DNA from 4 places in the Priestia sp. P5 genome. Region 4 is predicted to be linked to each of the others. Evidence: riboswitches for the same ligand, from Rfam matches in the RefSeq annotation. Region 4 holds a riboswitch; each other region holds the start of a gene.
What was found. A riboswitch is a leader RNA that binds a small molecule or an ion and turns the genes downstream of it on or off. The one in region 4 is predicted to bind S-adenosylmethionine.
Positions count from the first base shown of each region.

Region 1 (7,680 bases), on a different contig from region 4:
ACGTACGAGAAAATGACGGCGCAAGACATGGTAGTCGTTGATTTAGATGGCCGCGTGGTAGAAGGTGAGCTTAATCCGTCATCTGATACGCTGACACATGCGGTACTCTATAAACATTATCCGCAAATTGGCGGTATTGCCCATACGCATTCAACGTGGGCGACCATTTGGGCTCAAGCAGGGCTTGATGTGCAGGCAATGGGAACGACTCATGCCGATACCTTCTATGGTTCCGTACCGTGCGCACGCTTTTTGACCGAAAAAGAAGTGAATGACGGATATGAAGTGGAAACGGGCAAGGTGATTATCGAAACATTTGAAGAGCGCGGCTTAGATGTGTTAGCGGTTCCTGGTATTTTACTTCAAGGGCACGGGCCGTTTACGTGGGGAAAAGATGCCAAATCGGCGGTAATGAACAGCGTCGTACTAGACGAAGTATCCAAAATGAACTTCTTTACACAAAAATTAAACGGGCTGGCTGAAGAGCTGCCGCAGCGTATATTAGACAAACATTATTTACGAAAACACGGACAAAATGCGTATTACGGGCAAGGACAATAAAAGACTTACATACAGAAAAGGGGATTATCATGTTAAAAACAGCTCAAAAAGAATTTTGGTTTATTGTTGGTTCACAGCATCTTTACGGAAAAGAAGCACTAGCAGAAGTTAAAGCACACGCGCAAAGCATGACTGATGCTTTAAATGAAAGCGGTGTCTTGCCTTATCCGATTGTTCTGCAAGATTTAGCTGTGAGTGCTGATACAATTACAAGCATGATGAAAGAAGTGAATTACCGAGATGAAGTTGCCGGTGTAATCACGTGGATGCATACGTTCTCGCCTGCAAAAATGTGGATTCGCGGTACCAAGCTACTGCAAAAACCGCTGCTTCATTTGGCAACACAATTTAACGAAAGCATTCCTTGGGAAACGATTGATATGGATTTTATGAACTTGAATCAGTCCGCTCACGGTGATCGTGAATATGGCTTTATCAACGCGCGTTTGAACAAGCAAAATAAGATCGTAGTAGGCTACTGGGAGCGCCCCGACGTACAGCAGCAAATTGCACAGTGGATGGACGTGGCCGCTGCTTATAACGAAAGCTTCAACATTAAAGTTGCGCGTTTCGGTGACAATATGCGCAACGTCGGCGTAACGGAAGGAGACAAAATTGAAGCACAAATTCAATTTGGCTGGACGGTTGACTACTTCGGAATCGGTGACCTTGTTCAATATGTAAATGCCGTTACAGAAGAAGAAATCAATGATTTGTTTGCTGAATATGCCGACGCGTACGAATTTGTCTACGGTGATTATTCTGCAGAAGACTGGGAGTCTAGCGTAAAAGTACAGGCAAGCTATGAAATTGCGATTAAACGTTTTCTAGATGAAGGAGGCTACAGCGCCTTTACGACTAACTTTGAAGATCTATACGGTATGAAACAGCTTCCTGGTCTAGCCGTACAGCGTTTGATGGCACAGGGATACGGATTTGCCGGTGAAGGAGACTGGAAAACAGCCGCGCTTGACCGCTTGCTTAAAGTAATGAGCCGTAATCAGTCAACGGGCTTTATGGAAGACTACACGTATGAATTAGCACCCGGACGTGAGTCAGTGCTTCAATCACACATGCTTGAAGTAGACCCGACGCTAGCCGTAAACAAGCCAAAACTAATCGTTTCTCCGCTAGGTATTGGTAACCGCGAAGACCCAGCCCGCTTAGTGTTTGACGGTAAACAAGGAGAAGGCGTAGTCGTTTCCATGGCTGACTTCGGTACGCATTACAAGCTGTTAATTAACGAAGTATCGGCATTTGAGCCGGAAGTTCCAGCTCCAAATCTTCCGGTAGCGCGCGTGCTTTGGAACATTAAGCCGAACTTCCAAGACGGCGTTAAAGCGTGGATTGAAAACGGAGGAGGCCATCATACGGTTCTTTCATTAAATTTGACGACGGATCAAATCGTCAGCTATGCAAAGCTTGTTGATCTAGAGTACGTCATTATTAAGTAAGCATTCACATTTCCGAGGGAGCGCTGCTTCCTTGGAAGTGAAAATATAGCGTTAGTAAAAGAACGCCGTTTTTAAGAATAAATGAAAGCGTTTTAAATTTGTGTGGTAGGGAGCAAAACTAAGACAATACAAAGGGGATCTATAATCATGAGTAAAGTATCAAGTAAGTTTATCTTCTTCTTCGGCTCATTTGCCGGTATTTTATTCGGTTATGATATTGGAATTATTGCTGGTGCAGAAGGTCATATCCGTGAAGCGTTTCATTTAAGTCCGCTCTGGCTGGGAATTGTGGTTTCGTCGCTAATGGGAGGAGCCATTATCGGTTCCATTTTAAGCGGATTATTAGGCGATAAGTTTGGACGAAGAAAGTTAATTTTAATTTCGTCTATCATCTTTCTTTTAGGCTCCATCGGTTCCGCGATTGCACCAGAGGAAATTACGTTAACGATTGCGCGCGTCTTTTTAGGTACAGCAGTAGGAACGGCTTCTTCGTTAGTTCCTGCCTATATGTCAGAAATCGCACCTGCACATATTCGCGGAAAGCTTTCAGGTTTAAATCAGCTAATGATTGTAATTGGATTATTATTAAGCTATATCGTAGCCTTTATTTTTGAGCCGGTTCCAAACAGCTGGCGACTTATGCTTGGCAGTGCCGGTATTTTTGCGATCGTTTTATGCATCGGAATGATCAAGCTTCCGGAGTCACCTCGCTACTTAATTAAAAACGGAATGGCAGATAAAGCGCGTGAAGTACTGCGCACGCTTCGTTCCTCAGCAGCTGAAGTCGAAGCTGAAGTATCTGAAATTGAAAGCGTAGCTGTGCATGAACAATCAGGCATTAAACAGCTGTTTCAGAAAAAGTTTCGTCTAGCTTTAATTATCGGTGTCGGAATGGCAACTTTTCAGCAGATTCAAGGCTCAAACTCAATTGTTTATTATGCAACAAGCATTGCCCGTCAAGTTGGTTTAGCGCCACAGGTAGCTGCTGGTTTTACGGTCATTGTTGGGGTAATCTTTGTCGTGACAACACTTATTTTTCTGCAGTTTGTTGATAAATTCAACCGCCGTACCATTCTTACAATTGGCGGAGCGGGAATGGCTCTTTCCTTTTTCACACCGGCTATTCTTGGAGCAGTAGGCGTTAATGAATCCGTCGTGAACTGGGTTACGTTAATTGCACTTTGCTGCTTTATCCTGTGCTATGCGTTTTCTTGGGCGCCGCTTACGTGGATCATTGTAGGAGAAATTTTCCCGCTTTCTGTACGCGGAATCGGTGCTGGGATTTCATCTGCTTTTAACTGGACAGGATCGCTTGCAGTAGGGCTTGTATTCCCAATTTTAGCTGATCAGTTTAGTTTGGGCGTTATCTTTTCAACGTTCGGGATCATTTGTATTCTCGGATTATTCTTCATACGTTTTGTAGTTGTTGAAACAAAAGGACGCAGCCTAGAGCAAATTGAAACGGACATGGCAGCTCGTTCTGAAAGAAATTCTTTAAGTCCGGTTGAGCGTAATAAATATGTTTGATTGTCGTAAATGTTTTAATTGTAAGGTGCTGAGATAAAAGTATTTTAGCTGAAGTGAAAAACGAACCACTAATCAAAGTGTTTGATTAGTGGTTCGTTTTTTTATGGTGAACGCAGGTTTCAGCTGTTTCATTTCTTCTAGCAGTTGATTGGAGAGCAAGGCGAAGCCTTGCACGGAAATCAACTGCGGGGCAACAAGCGATTCAGCTCATGTATCCCATTTGCCTTTAGATTAGATTCATTTCGTTATGTCTCAACCTCTTTTGGGAAACCGTACGAAACCTTGTAGCAGAAGGCTCAGTCAAACGTTATAATAGATAATGAATGATGATATATTCTCTATATTTGTCATATATTTGTATTACATATGTAATTGAAGAAAAACATTCACTTGATATACTGTTTAATGACTTAACTTTATCTCAAAATTTACAGTGAAATGCCTGTTTATAGAGGCTTAGAACATACACAGCAAATGGAGGAGCTACAATGGCAAACGAAAAGATGCAAGAAGGACTTGATCGTTTTATTAAGGAAGATTTAAATGACCTTTTAGGTAGACTGTTCCCTTTAATGGATCGTGAGTGTGCTGAGGAAAAGAGAAAGCTTATCGAAACAGCGGTAGAGTACATTTATTCGTCAGGATATCACCAAGGAGCAAAAGACTTGATCGAAACACATCGAAAAGATGATTACAAATTGTTAAGGCAAAAATTAGCGTCAACGCCTCCTAAAAACTAATTTTTTTGAAATTTCTTTTGACAACATAAATGTAAGGTGTTAAGATGACTCTACATTCAAAATATTATAAATAATTAAAACTCTTATTGAGAGAGGCGGAGGGACTGGCCCTGTGAAGCCCGGCAACCATTTAACAGTCTTGTTGAAAAGGTGCTACATCCTGCAAAGCGTACAGCTTTGAAAAATAAGAGAGGATTTCATAGATACTATGCCTCTCTATTCATGATAGAGAGGCTTTTTATTTTATGTGAATATGTTTTGAATGAACAATTTTATAAAAATGCATCAGGTGCTGTGTAACGAATGTACGCAGCTTAAAAGGGAAGACCGGTGAAAAGCCGGCGCGGTCCCGCCACTGTAATGGGGAGCAACTTATTAACCACTGTTTCATGTTGAAATGGGAAGGGATAGGAAGCGATGAACCTAAGTCAGGAGACCTGCCTGTTGTATGCACTTAAGCTCTACGGGATATAGAGAGGAGTGAGGAATACGTGTTGAGAAAAACAGGCTATCTCAACTTTAGTTAAGTATGCGTATCATCTCTCTTTTCATTTCGAAAAGAGAGATTTTTTAGTTTACCGATAAAAAATATACAGGGAGTGGAAAAAATGAGCAGTGTAAAAAGTTCAAACTTAGGTTATCCAAGAATTGGTGAAAAACGAGAATGGAAAAAAGCGCTTGAGCAGTTTTGGGCAGGAAAACTAGAGAAAGATATCTTTTTGCAGGAAATTGAGTCTCTTCGTCTGGGGCATCTGAAAAAACAGCGTGATGCAGGAATTGAATTGATTCCAGTCGGCGATTTTAGCTTATACGATCACGTGTTAGATACAGCCGCTATGTTTGGTCTAGTGCCAAAGCGCTTTGATTATGACGGAGGGCCGGTATCGATTGAAACGTATTTTGACATCGCCCGAGGAACAAAAGGTGCGGTAGCCTCTACGATGATAAAATGGTTTAACACAAATTATCACTATATCGTACCGGAGCTTGAGGAATGTACGCCGTCACTTGTAGAAAATCGCCCGCTTCAATTTTACAAAGAAGCAAAACAGAAGCTGAATATTGAAGGCAAGCCCGTGATCTTAGGTCCAGTAACATTTGTGAAGCTGTCAAAAGGATATAAAAAAAGCGAGTTTAAAGAAGTAGTTAAACAATTTGTTCCGCTTTATGCAACTATCTTAGCGGAGCTGCAGGCAGAAGGAGTAGAGTGGGTGCAGATAGATGAGCCAATTTTAGCTACAACGCTATCAAAAGAAGACCTGGCGCTGTACAAAGAAGTCTATCAAACTTTGAAAAAAGCGGCACCGAATGTAAAAGTCATTTTGCAAACGTATTTTGACAGCGTTGATCACTATAAAGAAGTTGTGTCTCTTCCTGTTGAAGGAATCGGCTTAGATTTTGTACATGACCGAGGAGAAAATCTCACTGCGCTTAATAAATATGGTTTTCCAACGGATAAAGTGCTGGCAGCGGGAGTGATTGACGGACGAAACATTTGGCGTGAAAATTTGGACGAACAGCTTTTAACGATCAGTGAAATTGAAGAAGCCGTATCAAAAGATCGTTTGATTCTGCAGCCTTCATCAAGTCTACTACATGTTCCCGTTACGGTGAAAAATGAAGAAACCATTGAGCCAGTGTTAAAAAATGCGCTGTCTTTTGCAGATGAAAAGCTAAAGGAAATCACGCTTTTAACAAAAGCGGTGCGGCAAGGAAAAGAAGCAATAGAAGAAGAAATAAGCGTAAGCAAACAGGCAATTCAAGCATTAAATGGATCATCTTTTCGAAATCATCAAGACGTGCAAAAAGAGCTGAAGCAGCTGCACAGCTATAAAGCAGAGCGACAAGCGCGGTTTGACGTACGTCAACGCGTTCAGCAAGAAGCGTTTCAACTGCCGCTTCTTCCCACGACAACGATTGGAAGCTTCCCGCAAACAAAAGAAGTGCGAAAAGAGCGTTTAAAGTGGCGTAAAGGCGAGTTAAGCGATGAAGCATATGAAGCGTACATTAACGAGGAAATAAAAAAATGGATTGAAATTCAAGAAAACATCGGCTTAGATGTCCTTGTGCACGGAGAGTTTGAGCGTACGGACATGGTTGAGTACTTCGGTGAAAAATTAGGAGGCTTTCAGTTTACGAAGTTTGGCTGGGTGCAATCTTACGGTTCTCGCTGCGTGAAGCCGCCGCTTATTTACGGAGATGTATCGTATGAGCAGGCGATGACGATCAAAGAAACGGTCTACGCACAGTCTCTAACAAATAAGCCGGTTAAAGGAATGCTGACGGGTCCGATTACGATTTTAAATTGGTCGTTTGTGCGTGATGATATCCCGCGCTATGACGTCGCAAATCAAATTGCGCTTGCTCTTAGAAAAGAAGTAGAAGCACTTGAAAGTCAGAGCATTTCAATGATTCAAGTAGATGAACCGGCACTGCGTGAAGGACTGCCGTTAAAACGAGAAAACTGGAACAGCTACTTAAACGCTGCGGTGTATGCATTTAAACTAGCCACGGTATCGGTGCAAAACGAGACGCAAATTCACACGCATATGTGCTATTCAGAATTCGAAGAGATTATTGATGCCATCAAAGCGCTTGATGCCGACGTGATTTCCATTGAAACGTCTAAAAGCCACGGTGAATTAATTTATGCGTTTGAAAAACATACGTACAATCAAGGAATCGGACTTGGCGTGTATGATATCCACAGCCCGCGCGTACCGAAGCTTGAAGAGCTTCAGCGAAACATTGACCGCGCTCTGCAGGTACTTGATCCTGCATTGTTTTGGATTAATCCCGACTGCGGCCTTAAAACAAGAGGAATCAGCGAGACGGTTGAAGCTTTAAAAGTGATGGTTGAGTCTGCAAAACAAACCAGACAAAATTTATTACAAAACGTTTAATGATAAGAAATTAAAGACCAAGCAGTGTAACCGCTACACTGCTTGGTCTTATGGGATTTTAAAAGGCCAAAAATATCCATTGACACTTCCCGTACATTTTTGTATCTTTTTAAAGGTGTTTTTAAAATCAGGGAGGTACAACATGAGTAACAACAGCACGCAGCACGTTAAAATTGTAACAGCGGATCCATCAGCGCTAGGTCTATTCGGACTTGCCATGGTAACACTTGTTGCATCGTTTCAAAAGCTTGGGGTAACCGATGGTGTTTCATTGGTATTGCCATGGGCGATTTTTTTAGGCGGAATAGGACAGTTAATCGCGTCTATGCAAGATTTCAAACATAATAATACCTTCGGCGCAACTGCTTTTGGTGCCTTCGGGTTATTTTGGCTAGGTGTAGCTATGACATGGCTTATTCAGCTTGGAGCATTTGGGGAAGCGCTCGCAAAAGAAGCGGATCCGAAGCAGCTCGCATTTGCTTTTGTCGGCTACTT
Region 1 covers NZ_JAKWFJ010000001.1:1,292,283-1,299,962, forward strand. Annotated here, with positions in the region: gene MMB69_RS06895 (L-ribulose-5-phosphate 4-epimerase) at 1-561, shown strand, start outside; gene araA (L-arabinose isomerase) at 591-2,015, shown strand; gene MMB69_RS06905 (sugar porter family MFS transporter) at 2,163-3,542, shown strand; gene MMB69_RS06910 (hypothetical protein) at 4,031-4,282, shown strand; SAM riboswitch class I at 4,363-4,473, shown strand; cobalamin riboswitch at 4,553-4,741, shown strand; gene metE (5-methyltetrahydropteroyltriglutamate--homocysteine S-methyltransferase) at 4,891-7,185, shown strand; gene MMB69_RS06920 (acetate uptake transporter) at 7,328-7,680, shown strand, end outside.
Region 1: another riboswitch for S-adenosylmethionine. It lies ahead of metE (5-methyltetrahydropteroyltriglutamate--homocysteine S-methyltransferase); the one in region 4 lies ahead of MMB69_RS20945 (trans-sulfuration enzyme family protein).

Region 2 (7,680 bases), on a different contig from region 4:
AAATCGAATATTTACGTTTAAAAGCGGAGTTCATTTATCCAAAAGCATACTGCGTTTTATTTTGGTTATTGGCGTTTGCTACGGCTTGTCTTACTATATTGGACTGCAGTTCTCCAGCTGGTTATTGCACCAACTTCCTGCTGCTGTGCATCCGTTCAAAAAAGACGTCGGTATATTAATTGGAACAGGTCTGTATACGCTTTTAAATTATACGGGTCAAAAATACTTTGTATTTAATGCAAAAAAAGAAGCAGTCGTCGTACACGATTAGCTTTTAGCAATTATGAAATGGAAATAGGTGTTAACAGATGAAGAAAGAAACAGCTATGAATAAAGAAAAAACATTGCTTATTATCGCTTTCCTTTTGCTGCTTGCGTATGTATCCCCTATGTTTTTGCTCGGGGAAAATTCGCATATACGCGTGCATGATAATTTAGACTCAAATATTACGTGGTATAAAGTTCTGCATCGAAGCGGAGAGCTGTTTGGCTCCAGTCATGCCGTATTACCTCAAATTATTAACGGATTGCCGAGGAATACGTTTGGAACAGAATTTAGCGGTATTCAGTGGCTGTATGGTTTGTTTCCCACCATGCTTGCGTACAGCCTCAGCCAAACGATTACGCGTGTATTTGCTTTAATTGGAATGTATTTATTATTAAAAAAGCATTTTATTAAAAGCAAGGATGCTTATGCGATTCGAGTGCTTGTATCACTTGCTTTTGCACTTACTCCTTTTTGGCCTTCGGGGATGCTGAGTACATTAGGACAGCCGCTGGCGCTGTGGGCGTTTTTAACCATTCGAAACCGCGAAGGAACGTGGAAGGAATGGCTTACTCTTTTATTGCTTCCGTTGTATGCGAGCTTTGTGTTAGGATTTTTCTTCTTTTTAACGGCGATGGGAATGCTGTGGCTAAGAGATGCAGTTAAAAAACGAGCGTGGAACATTCCTTTTTTAAGCAGTATTGCAGCGATGACCGCTGTCTTTCTGCTCATTGAATACCGGCTTGTTGATTCGCTTTTATTTCCTGAGGCCCCGACGAGTCGAAATGAATTTTTAAGCTCTACTCTAGGCTTTGCACATTCCATTCGCCTTGCTTTTAAGAACTATACGCTTGGGCATACACATGTAATGACGCTTCATACCTTTGTCATTTTACCGCTTTCTTTTATTGTACTTTGGATTGTTGCTCGGAATCAGAAGGGAAAGCTTGAAAAAACGTTTTTGCAGTTATTTATTCTTAATCTACTACTGTCGATTTGGTATGCGTTTTGGTTTTATAAAGGATGGGAGCCGCTAAAAGAAAAGTTTCAGCTTTTAAATACGTTTAACTTTGCTAGATTTCATTTTTTACGCCCGCTCATTATTTATATGATGTTTGCCGTTGGCAGCTATGTTTTGTGGAAAAGGGGCAAGGCGTGGAAAAAGTTTGTGTGGGTGTGTTTGATTTTACAGCTGCTTGTGTTGTTTATAGCGAATCCTGAACTTTACTATCGCTACAATCATGAGCCGTCAGTCAAAGAATTTTATGCTGTTCATCAATTTGATGAAATCAGCAGGTATATTGGAAAACCTAAATCATCTTATCGCGTAGCAAGCATAGGGCTTCATCCATCTATTGCTCAGTATAACGGCTTTTATACGCTAGATACGTATAATAACTTCTATCCGTTAACATATAAACGTGAGTTTCGCAAAATCATTGCCAAAGAGCTTGATAAAAATAAAAAGTTAGAAAGCTACTATGATCACTGGGGGAACCGCTGCTATGTGTTTGTTAGCGAGCTAGGGAAAAAATATGATTACCGAAAAGACTCAACGAAAAAAATCCGTCATTTGCAGCTTAATATCAGCCAATTTAAGAAAATGGGCGGTCGCTATATCTTTTCAGCCGTTCCAATCGAAAATGCTGAAAGTGATGGTTTGCACTTTTTAAAAGCATTTAACGATAAACAGTCTGCTTGGAAAGTGTATGTATATGAAGCAAAGTAAGGGGGCAATAACATGAACAGACCTATTTTAACGATTGTTGTTCCATGTTACAACGAAGAAGAAGTATTCACAGAGACATCTTTTCAATTAACTACTGTAGTAAAAGAACTGATAAATGAACGTCTTGTATCAAGTGAAAGTACCATTTTATTTGTAGACGATGGAAGCAAAGACAGCACGTGGTCGCTTATTGAAAAAGAAAGCTGCAGTAATTTATTTGTAAAAGGGTTGAAGCTAGCGCGAAATGTAGGACATCAAAATGCTTTGCTCGCAGGACTAGAAGCAGCCCATAAGCAATCTGACTGTGTCATTTCGATTGACGCAGATTTGCAAGATGATATCAGCGTCATTCGTACTTTTGTAGAGAAATATTGGCTCGGGTATGAAGTCGTATATGGTGTTCGAGACAGCAGAGAAACCGATACATTTTTTAAACGAACCACGGCAGTAGGGTTTTACCGTTTTATGAATAAGCTAGGAATTCAGCTCGTTCAAAATCACGCTGATTTTCGTCTCATGAGCAAACGTGCTCTTGGTGAACTTATGAAATATAAAGAAGGAAACGTCTTTTTGCGAGGTCTTGTACCATTAGTAGGATTTCGCTCCACGGAAGTCACATATGACCGCAAAGAACGGACAGCGGGCGAATCAAAATATCCGCTAAAGAAAATGCTCGCTTTTGCATTCGACGGGATTACATCTTTTAGCGTAGCGCCAATACGCTTATTAACGCTGCTTGGAGGAGCTTCTTTTCTCTTTAGTATTGCGTTTGGTATTTATGCGCTGATTCAAAAATATTTAGATCATACGCAAATTGGCTGGACGTCTCTTATTTTATCGATTTGGCTTGTAGGCGGCTTGCAGCTAATGGGAATGGGTCTTGTCGGAGAATATATCGGCAAAATTTTTAACGAAGTGAAACAGCGTCCCAAATATGCGGTTGAAAGAGATTTATATACAAAACACTCATTAGACAAACAAAAAGATTTGCTTATGCATTAATAAGAAGCTTCTCCTAAATGGAGAGGCTTTTTTTGTTAAAGCGTTTATCATAATTTTTAGCGTAACGGGAGATGCTACTACTAAAATTTCTAAGGAGATTAAAATCTATGAAAAGACTATTTTATACAGTCAGCACTTTTTGTTTTGTTTGGCTTGCTTGTGCAACTATTCACGTCAGTGCTCTTTCCATTGAAAAGCTTCCAATGAAGAAATCGTCTGAACAATGGGCCGTTGAGCTGACAAAAGCGAGCATGACCGGAGATAATCAGTTAAAGTGGAAAAATAACGTCTATCATACATATGGATTAACCGTTGAAAACATTGGAAAAGATGTAGAGCGCGTACAGGTCCAAGCTTTTCGGCATGAAGGAAAAAACAAGGCAAAATACAGCTTGTTTTCTCCCATTGAAAGGTCTAACTTAAGCAAAAGCGGTCAGCGTTTTCGCTATGCGAATTTTGCTGTTCCTGGAAAAGCGGCAGGTTTAGACATTATGATTAACTGGACGGACGAACAAGGCAATCATCAAGAACATTTTGAATTTAAATAAAAGTCTTCGCTTAGGCGAAGACTTTTTTTGCAGGAATTTATCCTCGCATGTGGAAAACGAACACGAAAGGAGAGATCGTAATGATTGCAAAAGCTACTGAAGAATAAATACAGGAAATTCGGACAAAATCTGCTGATGCGCTGTTTGAAGGAACAATGAAGCAGTTTCATCCGTCAGCTGAACGCGTAAATGAACTAGTTGGTAGTGCCCTTAAAAAAGGCTGTTATTATTTAGTTTCGAGACAAGAAAATAAACTCGCAGGCTGGGTTCTTATCGGCCCGTCTGCCGACTTCTTTTCAAAAGAAGAAATTGGCTTTATCTATGAATTATATGTTGTACCGGAATACCGCGGGCAAGGTCTAGCCAAGCCGTTAATGCAAAAAGCAATCAATGAATTGTCTATCAAAGGATATCCTGAAATCAGACTCAGCGTTCATGCTGGGAATTTTGCACAGCATGTGTATCGTGACCTTGGATTTGTAGATAAACAAATATCAATGACCTTACAGATGGTAAAACGTCCGTAACGTTGGTGAATATCAGCGAGTCCATAAAACATAAGATGTTATACACGCGATGAGGTTTGGCAGTGAAAGTAAAAGTAAATAAGTAGCCCAAACGGCTCCTTTATCTAGTACTTCAACGGCTCCTCCACCTGTATTATCTGAGGAAGGGGGATCTTCAAGCGCGTTCATAACTAAAGCTGCCGCAGCTAAAATAATTCCTCCGATGCTTCCCGTTGTTTTGACAATTGCAATATGGAAAGTAGATGAAAAAGCAATAGTAAGAAGCAGCAGCAAGCTTCCCAAAAAAGCAGATAACATATATCGTTTCATGTGCTCACCATCCTTTATGAAATCATACCATATTTTACTTATTTTTTCTTTTTATTGAAAAGCTATTGACGTAACCTATAAAACATATTAGAATAGTCAGAAATAATTTAAAAACGAAATATTCTTATCTAGAGAGGTGGAGGGACTGGCCCTTTGAAGCCTCAGCAACCACAATTATTGAATGGTGCTAATTCCAGCATAGCCTAGCTCTGACAGATAAGAAGAGGAATCTTTTTCTATGATGAAATCCTCTTCTTAGGAAGAAACATTTCGTATAGAAAAGGTGAGGACATTGAACAGTAGACAAACAGCGTTAAGCACTGATGATTATTTAGATCTATACTTATTAGCCAAAGAAATAAAAGACGAAACGTGGCAGCAGGAAACTTTAGCCGCGCTAAAAACGCAGCAAAATCGTTCATTTGAAGAAAAACAATCCGCCCTAGTTCAAGAGATATGGGAAGATTTTAAACAGTTAAATGAAGATATTTCTTTTACGTATCGCTTGATTCAAAAAGAGCCAACTAACGAACAATTTCAGACTAAATTAAGGCACTTGAGAGAACGGCGGATCACGCTGAGCCGTGAGTTATATTTAGCTAAAAAACAGTATGTTGAACACACGCAATAAAAAGATCCGCTTGATAAACAAGCGGTTTTTTTGCGTGAAAATGTTAGAATCGTTATATTTCGGGTAGTAAATAGATAAGACAAGCAAAGGAGGGATAACAGTGGCCCAAGGTGTATTATGTGAAGTGAATGAGTGCATGTATTGGAAATCCGGAAATAAATGCAGTGCAGAGTCCATTTACGTTGTGAGTCCTGAAAGTAGTCACCATGTTTCTGAAACGGAAGAACCTGGCTGTAAAACTTTTGAACCCGCGAGATAAATGCTAGTTTTTATAAAAAAGCATAAAATGAACGATGCGCTGACGGAGTTGAGTCGGCGTTTTTCTATTTTTAAAAAATACTATTACTTAGGTGCAATAATAAATACATAGTAAAAAAGCAGTGTCTGCATCTAATTGTGCGTTTAAACAAAATGATAAGATAATTTTTTCGTTTTTCGACAAAAGAAAAGTGAGAGAAAGGTGATAGAATACAAATATATAGCCTAGCTGACTTTTAGCACAAACTTATATGAAAGCGCTAACAAAAGGCTGTATTCATCTCGTTTTGACAGATTGGAAAAAGGGGAGACGTTTATGCAGGGGAAAACTCAGGGGAAAGAATTGAAACGCGGGTTAGAAGAAAGACATGTGACGCTGATGTCCTTAGGAGCAGCCATAGGGGTAGGGCTGTTTCTTGGATCTGCATCTGCTATTAAATTAGCAGGACCAGGAATATTATTGGCGTACGGATTTAGCGGAATGATTATGTTTTTTATTATGAGAGCACTTGGAGAAATGGCTATTCAAAAACCTGTTGCAGGTTCATTCAGCAAGTACGCACGCGACTATTTAGGGCCGCTTGCTGGTTATTTAACAGGTTGGAACTACTGGTTTTTATGGGTTGTAACATGTATGGCTGAAATTACAGCCGTTGGTATTTATATGGGGTATTGGTATCCGGATGTACCAAACTGGATTTGGGCGTTATCCGCGCTTGTCATCATGACAACGGTTAACTTCTTAGCTGTTAAGGCATATGGTGAACTGGAATTTTGGTTTGCACTTATTAAAATTTTAGCGATTGTGTTAATGATTGCCGTTGGATTATTAATGATTGTGTTTGGAATAGGCAACGGCGGCGTTGCGACTGGTATCAAAAACTTGTGGGACAACGGCGGACTGTTCCCGAACGGATTCAAAGGTATTTTGCTGTCGCTGCAAATGGTTATGTTTGCGTATTTAGGAATTGAAATGATCGGCGTTACCGCAGGAGAAGTGAAAAATCCGGAAAAATCTTTAGCAAGAGCGATTGATTCTGTCTTTTGGCGTATTCTTATTTTCTACGTCGGTGCATTATTTGTTATTATGTCGATTTATCCTTGGCAAGAAATTGGTTCACAGGGAAGTCCGTTTGTATTAACATTTGAAAAAATCGGCATTCCAGCGGCTGCTGGCATTATTAACTTTGTCGTGTTAACAGCAGCTCTTTCTTCTTGTAACAGCGGTATTTTTAGTACAGGCCGTATGCTGTTTAACTTAGCAGAGCACGGAGAAGCGCCAAAAGGATACGGCCAGCTTACAAAAGGCGGCGTGCCGGGAAAAGCAGTTTTAGCATCAGCGGGTGCTTTATTAGTGGGAGTAGCGTTAAACTACATTGTGCCTGCCAAAGTATTTACGTGGGTAACAAGCATTGCAACATTCGGTGCGATTTGGACATGGGGAATTATTTTGCTTTCTCAAATTAAGTATCGCAAAACGTTAAAAACAGGTGAAGAGGCAAAGCTGAAATATAAAATGCCTTTATTTCCGTTAACATCTTATGTGTCACTTGCGTTCCTAGCGCTTGTTGTTGTTCTTATGGCATATAATCCAGATACAAGAATTGCAGTTGTCATCGGACCATTATGGTTTATCGGTCTTATTATCGCGTACTATGCAAAAGGATTCCACAAACGAAGTCAGAGTTCAGCTGGGACTGAGCAAAAGCTAGTGAAATAAACGAAAAGACCTCTTTCTTGGAAAGAGGTCTTTTCGTTTATTTATTCTTAATTTCCTGTAAATTAATTAGTTTAGGTAGGTTTCAATAATTGTTTCAATATCATAAGGGGTAACACCTTCATCAAGAGAATAAATAGTGTCAGCTTTTTGTTTATCGTGGATAAGTGTTCCTCTAGCTTGTGCGTGAAATGAAAAAAGGTCATAAAGCGTTGGCTTCAACAGCTTTGTCATGGCTTTTCCCATAAGAGAGACAGATCCATTGTTTTGTTCGAGATTATTTTCAAATTCAACATGATGATGTAGCGAAATATCCGTCCAAATTAATTTTCGCTCTTGTAAATCAAAAATTAAGGGGATGGAAATCGTGGAATCACTAGCAAGATCTACTTTATTTTGTACGGTAGAAGGTTCGAATATCTCGCCGGACTCTACGTGCTGTCTCACCATCCATCCTCCAAAACATTCGGGAAGCATAACAAAAGGGTGGATAGAAAATGAATAAACGCTCATCAATATATAACGGCCGCCTTTTTTTAGAATCGTAGGGATATGCAAGTCAATAAATTCACATGCCCCGTTAGGAGCAGATGTAATATCTCCGCTGTGAAAAGCTTTGAAGCTTTTTGAAGATAAGTTTGTATAAGAAATATGCTCTTTATACTGCCAGTTTTCATCGTAAATTCCGGCAGAT
Region 2 covers NZ_JAKWFJ010000001.1:915,736-923,415, forward strand. Annotated here, with positions in the region: gene MMB69_RS04690 (GtrA family protein) at 1-271, shown strand, start outside; gene MMB69_RS04695 (DUF6044 family protein) at 309-1,994, shown strand; gene MMB69_RS04700 (glycosyltransferase family 2 protein) at 2,007-2,996, shown strand; gene MMB69_RS04705 (hypothetical protein) at 3,104-3,544, shown strand; gene MMB69_RS04710 (GNAT family N-acetyltransferase) at 3,652-4,071, shown strand; gene MMB69_RS04715 (hypothetical protein) at 4,084-4,380, opposite strand; SAM riboswitch class I at 4,502-4,603, shown strand; gene MMB69_RS04720 (hypothetical protein) at 4,664-5,011, shown strand; gene MMB69_RS04725 (DUF1540 domain-containing protein) at 5,112-5,270, shown strand; gene alaP (alanine permease AlaP) at 5,586-6,989, shown strand; gene MMB69_RS04735 (TerD family protein) at 7,056-7,680, opposite strand, start outside.
Region 2: another riboswitch for S-adenosylmethionine. It lies ahead of MMB69_RS04720 (hypothetical protein); the one in region 4 lies ahead of MMB69_RS20945 (trans-sulfuration enzyme family protein).

Region 3 (7,680 bases), 210 kb from region 4:
TTTTACATAATCATTCGTTTTACTCTTCTTGAAAAGGAAAACAACGTATAATAATGGGAAAGAATCTCTCTTAAAAGGAGGCCTATCCGTGCACTTATCTTTTGATCATCTTGTTCATTTTTCACCTGATCCTATTAAAGCTCAGAAAGAACTAAACGAATACGGAATAAATGTCGTCAAAGGCGGCATCCATGAAAAATGGGGCACTTTTAACACGTTGGCTTATTTTAACCTCAGCTATATTGAATGGCTTGGGCTTAGAGATATCGCGTTAGCTCAAACTGTTACAGATAATGACCTTATTCAGCAGCTTGTTAACGAACATACACCGGTTGGTCATTTTGGTCGATTTGCATTCCGTACAGATGATATGGATTTGCTGATAAAAGAGCTGGAAAGCAAGAACGTCACTCTAAAAGGTCCTGTAGCGGGTTCTCGTCAAACCAATGATGGAGAAAGACTTCAATGGAAAATGTGTTTTATTGAAGCTGACCACCATTCCCTGCCTCTTCCTTTTTTTATTGAATGGGGTGAACCAGAAGAAAAACGCAAGCCAAAGCTAGCGGCTCTTTCTTCTCACCAAGCTGGTCAGCTGCAGCTAAAAAATATTTACTGTGCTGTACATAACCTCGAAGAATCCATCAGCAAGTGGACGAAACTGCTGGACATTCAGTCTGCCGAAAGCTATAAAGACTCTTTACTTGATGCACGTTGTCAAAAACTATATGTCAATGGGGGAAACCTTATTTTTTGCAGCGGAACACAAGGTGTTGTCCATGATACATTAAAAAAAGTTGGAGAGCGTCCATTTTTGGTTGAATTAGATCACGCTCTAACACCGCAACAAATTACCGTACAAGGAGCTTCTTTTAAATTCAACAAATAAACATCCGCGGACGGATGTTTATTTGTGTGCTTCTTTTATAGCTTGATAAATGAAATGAGGCAAAATTTCAAAGGAATACTGAACGTCTAATCTTTCGGTCCATTGATGCGCATCTCTTCCCAGCGGTCCAATGTTCAGCACCGGCATCTTCAGCTTCTCTAGATCTTCTAGCGGGATATGATACCCTTTATTCCATAGGGGCATGTTTGCTACCAACGTGTTAAATGTATGAAGCGGATGCTGCAGGCTGGCATAGCTTAGATCCGAAATTCCGCCAAAATAACTTTGTTCAACTAGCTCCACTTGGAATTGCTCTTTGGCAGTTGCCTGTACGTTTGACAAAATCTCTTGTACAAACGGATCATCATGTGAACAAACGGCCGGATAAAAAGGCGGCGTAAAAAATAAGACCATCATCGGAGCTGATTCTTTACATAAACCAGCTAAAGAGTTTACTAAGTTAATGGTTTTATTTCTATCGTCATCCTCTTGTGCCAAAAGTGCTGCTTCCATTTCTTGCACATATTTTTCACCGTGCTGTTTGACTGCATGAGTATAAAGTTCTTCATACGTCCATACGTTCACGTCAAGAGATGAACCCTCCATTCCCGCAGCATACTGCCTAGCGGCTTTATTATAGTGTTTTTTCACATTCAAAGCCGCTTTGTCAGCCGATTTCGACAGCAGATCTGTTACTTCTTTAAGAGAGCGGTTTAACATAAATAAATTAAATAAGACAACGGCAGAGTGCGGAACTTGAACTGAATACTCTTCTTTTAAATCTTTTTGTATCAGCACCGTAGGAGGTGGACTTGTTTCATCTCTTACTTTTTCGCAAAAATCAACGTTTAATTCTATTTCTTTTGTTAAATAAGAAGCTAGTAAATTAGCATTTAAACCAGCTAGCGGTTCCCCTACATGAGTTTCTTTTCCATAACACAAAAAGCTTGGCATGATTTTCCCAATCGATCCTGAGTACACGTAGTTCGTTTGATCTCCAGGATAGCGGCTGAACACTGGTTCTGCATTCAGCATGAGAGAAAAATCCAGCTTATGTTTGCGGGCAATCTCTAAAAGAACAGGCACTGCTTTTCTCATCCCAAGCGAATTTACTTCTTCATCCGGCACCGACAGCAGCAGGATGTTTCCGTCAAACTCTCCGTTGCACGCTCGTTCAACCATACTGATATGCAAGGCAATGCCTGCTTTCATGTCCATCGTTCCTCGGCCAAAAAGCCAGTCTCCTTTTATCATATCTTTTTGTACGTGTGCCGGAACTTGTTCCATATGGTTATAAAAAGTACTCGTTAATGTATCAGCGTGAAAAGCATCCTTTTTCCACTGTCCATAATCTTGTACATCCACTACATCGTAATGACTTACTAATACAACTGTTTTATTCGTATTTTTCCCTTGAACAAAAGCTGTGACAATTGATCGCCCGTCTCCTGTTGAATGAAGCTCGACCTGCTCGTTTTTTTGAAAGTAAGGCAGCTTCAATAAATACGACGCTATCGATTCAGCCATTTCCACTTCTGCCATCGTTCCTGTCACGCTAGGTATAGAAACCAATTCGCTTACAAGCTTTTTTAACTGTTCTTTTGTTTGATACAAAGATGTTTTGTTCGACATACCCTTCATCTCTTTCCTTTTTCTAAATTTTCTATCAAACAAAACCATTCGTCAATCCCTTTGACAGAGACCCTTTCATTCTATCCCTATGTATCATAGTATGGCGCTGCCTTTACGCACATGATAAAAAAAGAGTGCGCGGCTAGGGATAGCACCGCACACTCTTTTTTACTTTTCGTCATCTTCTAAAAAGTCTAGGATACGATCAATAAGCTGTTCGCTTCCTGCATCGTTTCCGTGTTCAAGAGACATTTCCATTTCAATGCTCCTTTCATAAAATATTCTTGTTTTATAACATACCACAATTCATTTCGAATGTAACCTTTAATTTGTGTAAAAATTTCGACAATTTATGATTAATCTTAAAACCTAGTGAATATTGATTATACCCACCAGATTCTTTGCTTGTCAAAAACCATGCTTTCTATTTAAAAATACTTAAAAAATAGAGGCGCGAGCAGACTTCTTCTATAAAAGACAGCCTACTCGCTCAAGTTTGGAACAGCATGATGAATAAATTTCTAGTTCATTTGCTTTTTGTACATCTTTAATATCTATGCCTACAGCATATGTACGAACATGGTTTTCGACCACAATTTCATAAAATGTTTCTAACTCACGATAAGCTACTTGATAATGCTTTCCTAATAATTTCACCGCTTCCTTTAATGCTTTCTCTCCTGTATGTGCTGCAACTGCTGTATGACTCATAAAACCCTCTCCTTTTAGAAAAATAAAAAAAACTCATTTTGCTTTGATGCAAAATGAGTTTTTCACCCGTTTTATCACCCAAAGCACATGCTTTGCTGGTAGGAGCACCTTACATTCGTAGGTTGCTGTGGAGTCAAAGAGCCAGATCTCTCGTCCACTCGTGATAACTTTTTTAATTTAAAATTTATTTTATCAAACAATTTCATCCGCGTAAATAGAAAAATAAAAATATTTTAATTTTTTAGGTAATGGAATGAATTCAAAAAATGAAAGCTTAAATTAGCAAAATACGCAGCTGCTACAAGCAATGCCTCTTCATTTAATGAAAAAGAAGGATGGTGCCATTCATATTCTCCAGCTGTACCCATCCATACAAAAAATCCTGGTATATGCTGCTGATATACGGCAAAATCTTCTCCTCCAGGCGATTGTTCAGCTTCTACGACTTGATAACTAAGATCCTCCGCCGCTTTAATAGCCAGTTTTTCCAGCGTATCATCATTGTTTACTACAGGAAGATATGGATACCATTTAACGTCTACTGAAGCCCCGAAAGCTGCGCCGACCCCTTCAGCAGTTCGTTTCATAAGAGCCGGTATTTTTTCTCTCGCTTCTTCTTGAAAGGTACGCACCGTTCCTTCAAGCGTTACTTTGTCAGGAATGACGTTCCACGAGCTCCCTCCATGGATTTGAGTTATGCTGACAACAACATTTTGAAAGGGGCTGAGATTACGGCTGACAATGGTTTGTAAACTAGTAACAATTTGACCAGCAGCAGCAATCGGATCTATTGTTTTTTCAGGAATACCCGCGTGACCTCCTACTCCTTTGACGTCAATTTCAAAACGATCAACACTTGCCATTAAAGGTCCCGGTTTGATACCAATGGTTCCTACAGGAAGATCCGGTTTGTTATGCATCCCAAATATCGCTTCCACTCCTTCGAGCACACCTTTTTCAACTAGCATTTTTGCTCCAGAAGCCGTTTCTTCAGCTGGTTGAAAGATAAATCGAACCGTGCCGCAAAGCTCCTTCTGACGCTCTTTGAGAAGAATGGCTGCTCCGATTATAGAAGCCGTGTGAAAGTCATGGCCGCATGCGTGCATAACACCGTTCACTTCAGAAGCAAAGGGCAGATTGGTTTTTTCTTCAATTGGCAGCGCATCAATATCAGCTCGAATAGCGATAGTAGGTCCCGGCTTTCCTCCCACAATTTCTGCTACTGCTCCTACGTCTAATTGGAATTCATCCGCTATAGAAATATCATAGTGTTTTAACCACTTTTTAATACGTTTAGTTGTTTCATATTCTTTCATTGAAAGTTCTGGAAACCGGTGCAGCTCACGGCGTATGTCTATTAGCTTATTTAGTAGTAATTGATCTGTCATCTTTATCACTCTTTCACATGTCTTAATTTGGATCACTTCTCTATCTTTTACGACAAAGAATGTACCTCGTTGAATTTTTTATAAAGAAATACAGTCGTATAACCTTCTGCAAGGTGCTTTTCTTTAGCTTGAACATATCCTTTTCGTTCATACATCTCAACTAACCAAGGATGTTCTTTTGCTGTTCCTAAAGACACACCTGGTGATTTAAACATATTTTTTATTATCTCTTCCTCTACTAGATGCAGCAGCTTAGATCCAACGCCTTTACTGGCAAACGACGGGTCCACTGCAAACCACCAAAGGTGCGGAACAGCAAACGGACCTGGATGTTCTCCCCAAGGCATTCGTATAGACACAGTTGCAGCGATTCTTTTATCTTCTTCATATACATAGCAAAGGTTTTGAGAAATGTTTTTCTTAACGAGGGCAAGATCAGCAGTAGCTGCTAAGAAAGGAATGCCTAGCTCTCGAATAGGCTTATATGCTTGTAGAGTCAAGTTCAATAAGTTATCTGCATCGTCATTTGTTGCCAAACGGAATTCATTTTTCATCTCTTCGTCTCCTTATGTAGTGCTTAAATATTTCATTTAACTTATAAGTTTACTAAGAATTAAAAAAGACAGACTGCCGCCTTGCGTACTCACTATACAACTGCTTTTATAACGTGTCAAATTTCATTATCTCTTTCTATGAAAGCTATCATAAAAACCAATACTTACAGTTTATTATACTGAACAAATATCAATAAATCCCCTTACGAAACCCCTTTCATTACTTTCGTTAAATTTTCAACCGCAATTATAGAGCCACGTATGATAAAATAGAACACGGTAGTTGTAAGAAAAGCAAACAGAAATGTAATCACTAGCATAATCGAGGCTGCTTGCTCTTGTTTCATAATAAGATAATAATTTGTCACTTCAATTACAGTAAGTGTTATGACCATCATATATAGCATTTCACATGTAAACTTTGAAACGCTTTTTTTATTTTTCATTCCCTATACCATCTAAAGACATAGAATGTCTAATCTATATTAGTAGTATCGGCATATTTTTATATGTTTTTGTAAAAACTAAAGAAGAATTGAAGCAATTATTATTGGCGCTTTTCCACTAAATATTGGAATACATATCATTCTGCAAGGCGCTGCAACAGCAGTTGATAACTGTCTGATTATTCTTTCATTTGACCAAACTCTACCTTTGCTTATAAAATGAAGATTTGTAGAAAGGAGTACGAAAAATTTTATGTATACGTATCAAACAGGCAATCAAACAATTGACTACAAAATTGAAGTCGTTCCAAATAGAACCGATATCACGGTGCAAATTTGTGACAAAGAAGGGGTAAAAGTTATTATCCCAAGAGGTCTTAATGAAAACAATGTGCGTTCAATCATCGCACGCAAAGCAACATGGATTTTAAAACAACTAAACGGTTCACAGCCAGCTGAGGAAAAGCCAGCTGCTCCAAAGAAAGAAGCAGTAAAAAAAGAAACAGCTAAAAAAGAGGCTCCTAAAGCAGCAGCTTCTGCAGCTAAAACTGGTTCTTTTGAAGAAGGAGACAAATTCCCTTACCTAGGACGTCAATACCGCTTAAACATCGTTCGTGGAGATGTAGCAAAGGCTGAAATGACATTCCGTGCAAAATTCATTGCTACAGTACCTGAAAGCTGGAACGAGCAGCAAACAAATGAAGGTATTGGACAACTATTAACAGAGTGGTACCAAGGCCGCGCAGGTGAAAAATTCCAAGAAGCTTTGAAATCTGTTAAAAAAGCAGCTGACAATGCTCCTGAATCTGTTAAGTGGGACGAGTTAGGTGAAGAATACGCTACGACTCAAGATAATACAATCGTATTAAACTGGCGTTTGCTAACAGCTCCTCTTGCAACAATTGAATATGTCATCGCTTCTCAATTTACAAATGCAGATGAGTTATTCGAAGATGCAGCTGAACGCAAACAGTGGTTAAGCGATAACACCCTAAACGCATTTTAAGTTTATACATAAAAAAAGCACGCGGCGAACGCGTGCTTTTTTTATTTAAATAGAAGTACTCGAATAATCTCACTGCTCAAAAATTAGTTAACCTGATAGGTTCATTCAAGTGCATCTTATAAACAAATATATAATATACATGTTTAAAATGTTATTAACCTAATTTTAAAAGCAGTAAGTAAGACTAAACTGATTCTATAAAAAGCTGCTTTTTATCCTTTTAATACTCTAAACGCTTCTCTTACTTTTCGTGCAAAATCTAACGGTGACTCTACGGATTCAAAGTGCATATACATTGCTCTCGGCTCTTCAAATAGCCAATGGTTGTGAACGGCCGTAACCTTAATATCTCTTTTTCTAAGCTCCGTTAATAATGGATTTACTTCTTCTTGCAAAAGCACGGTTTCACCTAGATTTAGCGCTCTTCCTTTGCTGTCTAAATCTTCAAAAGTGAAAAATTGAGGGGTAACTAACGGAGAGCGTGTTGGACGCCCTAAAATTTTAAAACGAATCGTACGAAACTTTTGTACCAAACAAACGCCATTTTCATCTAAACTGCCTTGTCCACCTAGAATTCTCGCAAACTCCTGACACAGACTCTTTTTATTTTCCCAACTCATTATGCTGACTTCCTCTCTTATAATAACTTGTCCTTCCTTAATCAATATATGTGAAAGTTGTCAAGTAGAAACGGCAGACACACAGGGAAACTACCCATTTTATGAATCCTGCTTATCAAAAGTCATATTTATTTTTCTTTGTTCATATCAATAGCATGTATTTTTGAATTTAACTAAAAAGAGAAATTCAAATGCCCATTTAAAGAATTTACTTAAACAATTTTTTAAAATTGAATTTGTAGGGGGAAGTAAAATGAAAAAAATAGGCAAAGATGATTTTATTTCAGGGTTTGTTCCTCATCATAATCATGGCTCAGTGGACTACACTTCTGTTGCGTCAGGACATGTCCATCAGTGCCTCGATGTAACGTCTCCTCCAATTCAAAGCGAGGATGGAAGCCACATTCACTATACAGAAGGCTATGTTGTTTTTGAAG
Region 3 covers NZ_JAKWFJ010000002.1:606,288-613,967, reverse strand. Annotated here, with positions in the region: gene MMB69_RS19870 (VOC family protein) at 89-886, shown strand; gene MMB69_RS19865 (M20/M25/M40 family metallo-hydrolase) at 905-2,518, opposite strand; gene MMB69_RS19860 (hypothetical protein) at 2,987-3,229, opposite strand; SAM riboswitch class I at 3,298-3,399, opposite strand; gene MMB69_RS19855 (M20 peptidase aminoacylase family protein) at 3,463-4,617, opposite strand; gene MMB69_RS19850 (GNAT family N-acetyltransferase) at 4,665-5,171, opposite strand; gene MMB69_RS19845 (hypothetical protein) at 5,375-5,569, opposite strand; gene MMB69_RS19840 (M48 family metallopeptidase) at 5,871-6,623, shown strand; gene MMB69_RS19835 (DUF1259 domain-containing protein) at 6,836-7,243, opposite strand; gene MMB69_RS19830 (YmaF family protein) at 7,497-7,680, shown strand, end outside.
Region 3: another riboswitch for S-adenosylmethionine. It lies ahead of MMB69_RS19860 (hypothetical protein); the one in region 4 lies ahead of MMB69_RS20945 (trans-sulfuration enzyme family protein).

Region 4 (7,680 bases):
GCCAAAGAAAAGGCCTTTACCATTGCCAACACGCTTCAGCTCCCTATTAACCAAACCCCCATTCTAATCGAAGAAGGCCCCGTCTATCAGTCATCTGGCTCCTCGCCTAAGTTATTAGCGGCCTCTCCCCCTATTCAAGCTCAGTCCTTGACTGTATCTGCTTCTGTAAAAGTTACGTACACGTATTAATACTTGTGGTAAACTATAGACTATTCTAATGAAGAAACTAATCTAAAGGAGCTCTTTGAACAATGACTTCTGAACATTTACTAGCAGCTTATCAAACCCTATGGTTAAACCGTTCGTTTGCTTCTAAACAAGCCATGACAAGTGAAGATCAGCTTCACGAAGCCATTATGAAAGATTTAAAAGATGAAATGACTCATCCACGCGTCCGGCAAACACCGTATGTAAAATATCATCTTGGCATAAAAAGAATTCTAAACAGCAGTCTTTCCTCTGATGAAAAAGTTGCGCTTACGTCCCTATACACAAACCTTTTAGATAGCTGTATATAACGGATATCAATCCAGTGTAAAGACGAACAAATGGGATAAAGGAGCTGAACCGCTTGTGACACCGCGGTTGATTTCCGTGCAAGGCTTCGCTTTCCGCGGGCGGCCGATGAGCCTCCTCGCCGCTTGTGCTTCTGCGGGGTCTCATCCCTTCCGCTTTTCCCGCAGGAGTCTTCGCCTGGCCCTCCAATCAACCGCTAGAAGCAACGAAATAGATGAAACCTACGTTCACCATGACAACAAAAAACAAGAACTATTAATCAGTAATTTTGATTAATAGTTCTTGTTTAACTTTAACTAGAATACTTTTGTCCCAGTCTCTTTTCTTTATTTAATTAACGCCTTTTCTTCTAAGCTTTGAAAAACAGCATTAAAGTCTTGCTTTAAATCCTCGAATTCCTCTAACCCTACTGAAAGACGAAGAAGTGAATCAGTAATTCCTTTTTCTTCACGTACTTCTTTTGGGATACTTGCATGAGACATTGTTGCAGGATGCGTTAGAATGGATTCAACTGCACCTAGACTAACGCCAATTGAAGCTAATTTGACTCCTTGTAAAATATGTCGTGCTACTTTTTCATCCTGTACTTGGAAAGAAATCATAGCTCCGTATCCATTTGCTTGTTCTGAAATCAGTTTGTGGTCTGGATGACTTTTTAAGCCCGGGTAGTATACACGGCTCACTAGAGATTGTTCTTCAAGCCATTTTGCAAACTGCAGCGCTGTTTTTAACTGCTGATCTAAACGAACTTTTAATGTCTTAATTCCCCGAAGCAGTAAAAAACAATCCTGTGGTCCCAAGATAGCACCAAAAGCATTTTGCACAAACTTTACTTCTTCTGCTAACTTTTCATCGCTTACTACAACTAAACCGCCAATGACGTCACTGTGGCCGCTGATATATTTTGTAGCACTATGAATCACAATGTTTACACCAAGGTCAATTGGCTGCTGTAGATAAGGCGTTAAAAACGTGTTATCCACAATTGTAAGAAGATTGCGCTCCTTCGCCAAACTTGCTACTGCTTTAATATCTGTTACCTGTAAAAATGGATTTGAAGGGCTTTCGATATAAATAGCCTTCGTATCTTTTGTGATAGCTTCTTCTACTTTCTCAACCTTCGTTGTATCAACAAAAGTTGTTTTGATACCAAACTTTGAAAATAATCGTGTTAATACACGATATGTCCCGCCGTACGTATCGTGTGAAACTAAAATTTCATCCCCTGATTCAAAAATAGATAACACCGATGAGATAGCAGCCATACCTGATGAAAAAGCAAAACCAGCGTATCCATTTTCTAGCTGAGCAATGGTGTTTTCTAAAGCCTCACGAGTTGGATTTCCTGAACGAGAATAGTCATAACGGCCGTTGTTCGTCTCATCTTCTTGGTTAAATGTAGATACCTGATAAATAGGTACGTTAACCGCTCCAAAATGACCGTCAATTCCTGTATTTGCATGAATTAAGTTCGTACCAAATCTATGTTTATTATTGTTGGTATGCATCAAATGCCTCCTTCAAATCTTTAATTAAATCATCTGCGTGCTCAATTCCAACTGATAGCCGCAGTAAACAGTTTGTTACTCCGACACGATTTCGAATTTCCTCCGGAATATCAGCGTGTGTTTGACGAGCTGGGAATGTCATTAAACTTTCTACGCCTCCTAAGCTTTCTGCAAATGTAATAACTTTGACATTTTCTAAAAGTACTGACACGATGTCAGGGTGTGAGACAGCAAAAGAAATCATGCCTCCAAATCCAGTTGCTTGTTTCTTCATGATTTCATAGCCTGGATGTGTTTCAAGACCAGGGTAATACACTTTTTCCACGAGATCATGAGCAGTAAGCCAATTTGCAATTTTCAGCGCGTTTTCATTATGCTTTTCCATACGAAGCGCTAGCGTTTTAACACCGCGTAATAACAACCAGCTGTCCTGTGGCCCTAAGATTGCCCCAGCTGCATTTTGATAAAAACGAATTTTCTCTCCTAAGCTACTACATCGAGCCACTACAAGACCAGCAACTACATCATTATGACCCCCAATGTATTTGCTTGCACTATGTATTACAATATCTGCTCCAAGCTCTAAAGGACGCTGATAATAAGGGGACATGAAGGTATTGTCAACGATGGTAAGCAAATCATGCTGTTTAGCTAACGCAATTGCTTCTGGCAAATCAGTCACGTGCATCATTGGATTCGTAGGTGTTTCAATAAATAAAGCTTTCGTGTTGGGACGAAGCGCATCTTTTACTTGCTCGAGATGTGCTGTGTTGACGTACGAAACAGTAATTCCTTGCTCTGAAAAGATTTCATTTAGTACTCGGTACGTTCCTCCGTATAAATCCTCTGATACAATTAAATGATCTCCGTTTTTAAATAGTGCTAAAACTGCCATTACACCCGCCATTCCTGAAGCGAATGCTACTCCTACTTCTCCTTTTTCTAAAGCAGCAATTGCTTCTTCCAATGCTGTACGAGTAGGATTTGCCGTACGTGCATAGTCAAATCCTGTACTTTGCCCTAAAGCAGGATGAGCAAATGTTGATGCTTGGTAAATGGGTGTTGTAATAGAACCTGTTGAAGGATCACGACCTACTCCTGAACGAACTAATAAAGTTTCAATTTTCATCTATTTCTCTCCTTCACTCAAAATAAAAAACACTCTTCACAGATGGAAGAGTGTTCGTTTATACACGATTTCTCTCATCTGTTAGAACAATACTGATGTTCCACAGGAATTAGCACCGTTCAAATGAATGTTTCATTTGATGGTTGCCGGGCATCGCAGGGCCAGTCCCTCCGCCACTCTTGATAAGAGTTCTATATAATTGTTGGTGGTTAACGTTTGTTGTTACTAACTTTAATAAAGATTTTCTTTATTGTCAACATAATTTTCTAAAAAATTTAAATCATCTCATTTGTTTATTCAATATACTTGTCTTGCTAAACACATAAAAAAAAGAGACGACAGGGAGGTCTCTTTTTCTAAGGCAAGTGTACAGCTTTTACGTGAGCTAACTTCCAATACATACTTTCTCCATTTGCCGTAATTAGTTCAACAATATTATTAGAAACTTCTTTAAGTACACCAATCTTTTCTGATTGATCCCCTAAATCTAATACGACCAGTTGATTTTCATATTTTTTAAGCTGCTCTTCAAAGTTTCTGACAAAAGGTGCAGAGGCGGGCCTTACTGGGAGCTCTTTGTCACTTAAAGAATAAGGGGTTAACTCATTACTGTAAGGGGTAAGCCATTTCAAATGATGCAGAGAAACAAAGACATTTTTATACACTGGAGAATAAAACACAAGATAATCATTCAGCACGCTTGTGATATAGCCATGCAATGATTTCCCTCCCGTTACATAAATTTCAATAAATTTCCCTTTTGCCTGCTGTAAAATATTCCGATAAGAAATCCGCTGACTTTCTTCTATTAAATTCTCTTCTATTTCACGTAAAACCGTATAGTCTTCTTCCGATACTTCCCGCAAACGATGCATGTGTAAAAGAGGAATATACAAATAATCATGTCCATTATACAAAACCATAATATCTAATCCAAGATCAATAAGTCTGCCAACAAATGTCGTTTTTCCTGAAATATCTAACTCCACAATTTTATTGATATAATGATTCATACTCATTCTGATTCTCCTCCTTTTTCCTATATGATAGAAAAGGTGCTTTATAAGCACCTTTTATGTTCCATTTCATCATGCTTTCCAACGATAATTTTTCGTTTTAATAACTTTCTCAGCCGGTGTTGAAGAGCGTGAACCTGTACGTCCACCCGTGCGGCGTCCTCGAGAACGATCACCTGTGCGTCCACCCGTGCGGCGTCCTGTACGTCCACCTGTGCGGCTTCCCGTACGTTCTCCTGTACGTTCTTCTGTAGACTTCGCAGCTTCAGTCTCTCCATTTTCTTCTGTTTCTTCATTATTATTTTGATTGTTATCGTTTTGCTTAAAAGCCCCTTTTGCTCCTACACAAATGGTTTTAACGTGTCTTGGCTGTAAGCGTAATACTTGATTATTCTGCACAAGTGTAAATGTACCATTTCGGCTTTGTACTAACACGCCCTCTACAGCTTCAGGTCCTCCATTATTGATTGATACCCATTTATGAGAAAGGTGGGCAAAAAGATCGTTAAAGCTTTTGGATTTCATATATTCTGGTTCTTGGCTCACTAAGAGTTCATTTGCAGATTGATTAGCTTGATCTCCATTGTTGTTTTGATATTCACTCACACTCTTAACGTGTTCAGTATTAATATAAATGACACCGTCGTCCTCTGTGAGTAATACTATATAAGCAGATTCAAATGAACCTAAGACATCAAGAAGCTGACCTGCTTTTTTCTCAGGTCCACCTTGATTAACCTGCACATATTTAGTTTTCATTAATGATAAAGTTGTAGCAAAAGTTTTTCCTCGATATAATTCTAGTTCTTCGTTAAACCCTGTAAAGGTTTGCGCTGAATTTGACATAGTATCTTCAGTAATACTCTTTACATGCGCTAAGTTATAATATACAAGGGTATATTCTTGTTGATTATTGTTTTGATTGTTTTGATTGTTTTGGTTTTTTTGGTTGTTTTGGTTGTTATTTTCACCATTATTGTTATTATTGCTTTCTACCGCTAAAATTAAATAATCTGACTGCACGTCAACCAAATAACCTGTTTTAGATTCAGGTCCTCCACGATAAACGGTCACCACTCTTCCTGTTAGGGGTTTGAAGTGAGAAGAATAGCCTTTATCAGGCATTTGTACATTTTGGCTGCGTTTTTGGCTTGATTTTTGGCGTGGATTTTGATTTTGCCCTTGTTCTTGGCCATAGTAATAGTTACTCATTGTTTTTCCTCCTTATTAGTTATCCTTATTGGTCATTCATACTGTATATATACGTATCATGTACAGCTATTGATTTCCTGCATTTGCCTATTATTAGCAAAATCCACTGTTGCCTATAAATTGCCTATAAATCTATCTCTTTTTAAAGAGTCAAAAGGTTATTTTCAATATACGCTGTTCGTTCTTTTATAAAAGACAGCATAAATTCGGGTTCTTTATAAAATTGCTCCAAGTTATCTTTTACGTAAGGATCTTTTAATACATAAGGAGCAATATACTCATGCAGTTGATAAATGATTGGTTTCATGTATTCTATTGTGAATTGATTATTTAGAACATTGTTCATTTTTTGAATATATCGCTTTTTAATGCTGTTCACCGCCAGTAAGCGAGCTGTAAGCGTATTAAATCCTTGTGCGCGGACATAGTCTCCTTCCATTACTTTTCCATTTACATCTCTTCCCCAAGTTGCATCATAATCCCATGGAATCAGTTCGAAGCGTCCGCTTTCATGATTTAGATAGAGGGCATAGTTATGGACAAAACCGTCGTAATTCTGCATACAAATAATACCGACTAGCCAAGATAAATAGCGGTCGACGTTCAAGTACTTCTCAATATTCTGTTCGAATTCTGTATTTGTCCACGTATTAAGATTAAATATAAACTTTTCTAATTTTTCCTCATCCCCTTCTCTTACTGCTTTATCTTCATATCCAGATAACAAAGTTGTTTTCGGCCTTTTATCCAAATCGCTCATCAAAGAAAAATTAGCATCTCCGTCCACTGCATAAAATATGGATCCATCCGCTAAATTTCTTTTTTTCAAAAATAGTTCATCTACCGATTCGAGCTGAAGATATATTCCTTCATTTTTCCCATTAATCTTAAGAGTGACAAACTGAGAGTGAGGAGATAAAACGTCTAAAGAGGAGAAAAAATCGAGGGACAATTTATTGCGCATAAGCGATGGATCTTTGTATTCAGCGTTCAGGTGTATTTCTTTGGCACGCTGAAATATTTTTGGAGAATAAAATTCAATATAATATGACTTTTTCTTCATCTTCCGAATGTGGGAGCCTCTTAGCAGCAAATCAATATCGTAGCGTTTTTTGTTAAACTTCATCGTTGCCTGAACCGCCTCTTCTGACCAAATATCTCTTTGCATTTCCTTTAAATCTTTTACATTCACAAACAGAGCGTATTGAGGGATTTCTTTTTGATTCATTATTCGACCACCTTTCTTCAATTATTAAAGTATATGAAGGGTAAATTCTCCATGATACCCCACTGCATCAACTATTTGCGCAAACTCCACTTTTGACTCATATCAAGGACAAGCATCAGCGCGTATTCTATTAATGCAAGACCTAGTCCAATTGCCAAGGAGGTTTTTATATTGCATATTACACCTGAAAAAATTAAAGAGGCTGCTGAAGCTCTAGAATGTACAGAATTAAAATCTTTTATGTTTCAAGAGCCAACTGCTGGTCCACTAACAAGAAAGCGTCGCTCTTCTCGTAGCACTGGCCGCAGTAGCCGCCGTTCTACTCGCGGTACTCGTCGCTCTTCTCGCGGCACTCGTCGCTCTTCTCGCGGCACTCGCCGTTCTACTCACCGTTCTCGCCGTTCTACTCGCCGCTCTCGTCGTTCTACTCGCCGCTCTCGTCGTTCTACTCGCCGCTCTCGTCGTTCTACTCGCCGCTCTCGCCGTTCTACTCGCCGCTCTCGCCGTTCTACTCGCCGTTCTCGCCGTTCTACTCGCCGTTCACGTCGTTCTACTCGCCGTTCACGTCGCTCTTAATTTCTCTAAACACCCATCTTTATTGCAAAAAAACGCCGAAGAACCATGAGTGTCTTCGGCGTTTTTTTCCACTTATAGAAGGAGCACATTTGGAAATATACTAAGATGGGATGTTATTCATTTTACATAGAGAAGGAGAGGTTTTATGAAAAAAAGCAAGCATCAAATTTCAACTTCATCAACAACAGATGTCGAAGAAGTCAAACGTTTAAATGCTAAGTCTGGATTAACTTACAATGAAGTCTTTACACTTCTTGGAGAGACCTATTTGAAAAATCAAAAGAAAAAATAATAAGCAGGGACTAGAAAACACCTTCTAGTCCTTATACTTTGAAAATCCCGGAAAACCCTTTTACGAGGGATGTTAATTGGTTCATGGCTCCCATCATCTGCCCCGCAGTATTCATCATCTTGTTCATATCGTAATTGCCATCACTCGATTTAAACTGAGACATTAATGACTGAAATTGAGAAGGCTGAGGCTTTTGTTGCTGA
Region 4 covers NZ_JAKWFJ010000002.1:815,600-823,279, reverse strand. Annotated here, with positions in the region: gene MMB69_RS20960 (SIMPL domain-containing protein) at 1-189, shown strand, start outside; gene MMB69_RS20955 (hypothetical protein) at 252-518, shown strand; gene MMB69_RS20950 (trans-sulfuration enzyme family protein) at 843-2,024, opposite strand; gene MMB69_RS20945 (trans-sulfuration enzyme family protein) at 2,008-3,153, opposite strand; SAM riboswitch class I at 3,225-3,342, opposite strand; gene MMB69_RS20940 (DUF2642 domain-containing protein) at 3,510-4,172, opposite strand; gene MMB69_RS20935 (spore coat protein) at 4,242-5,381, opposite strand; gene MMB69_RS20930 (CotH kinase family protein) at 5,524-6,612, opposite strand; gene MMB69_RS20925 (CotG/ExsB N-terminal domain-containing protein) at 6,781-7,185, shown strand; gene MMB69_RS20920 (hypothetical protein) at 7,331-7,477, shown strand; gene MMB69_RS20915 (YppG family protein) at 7,509-7,680, opposite strand, start outside.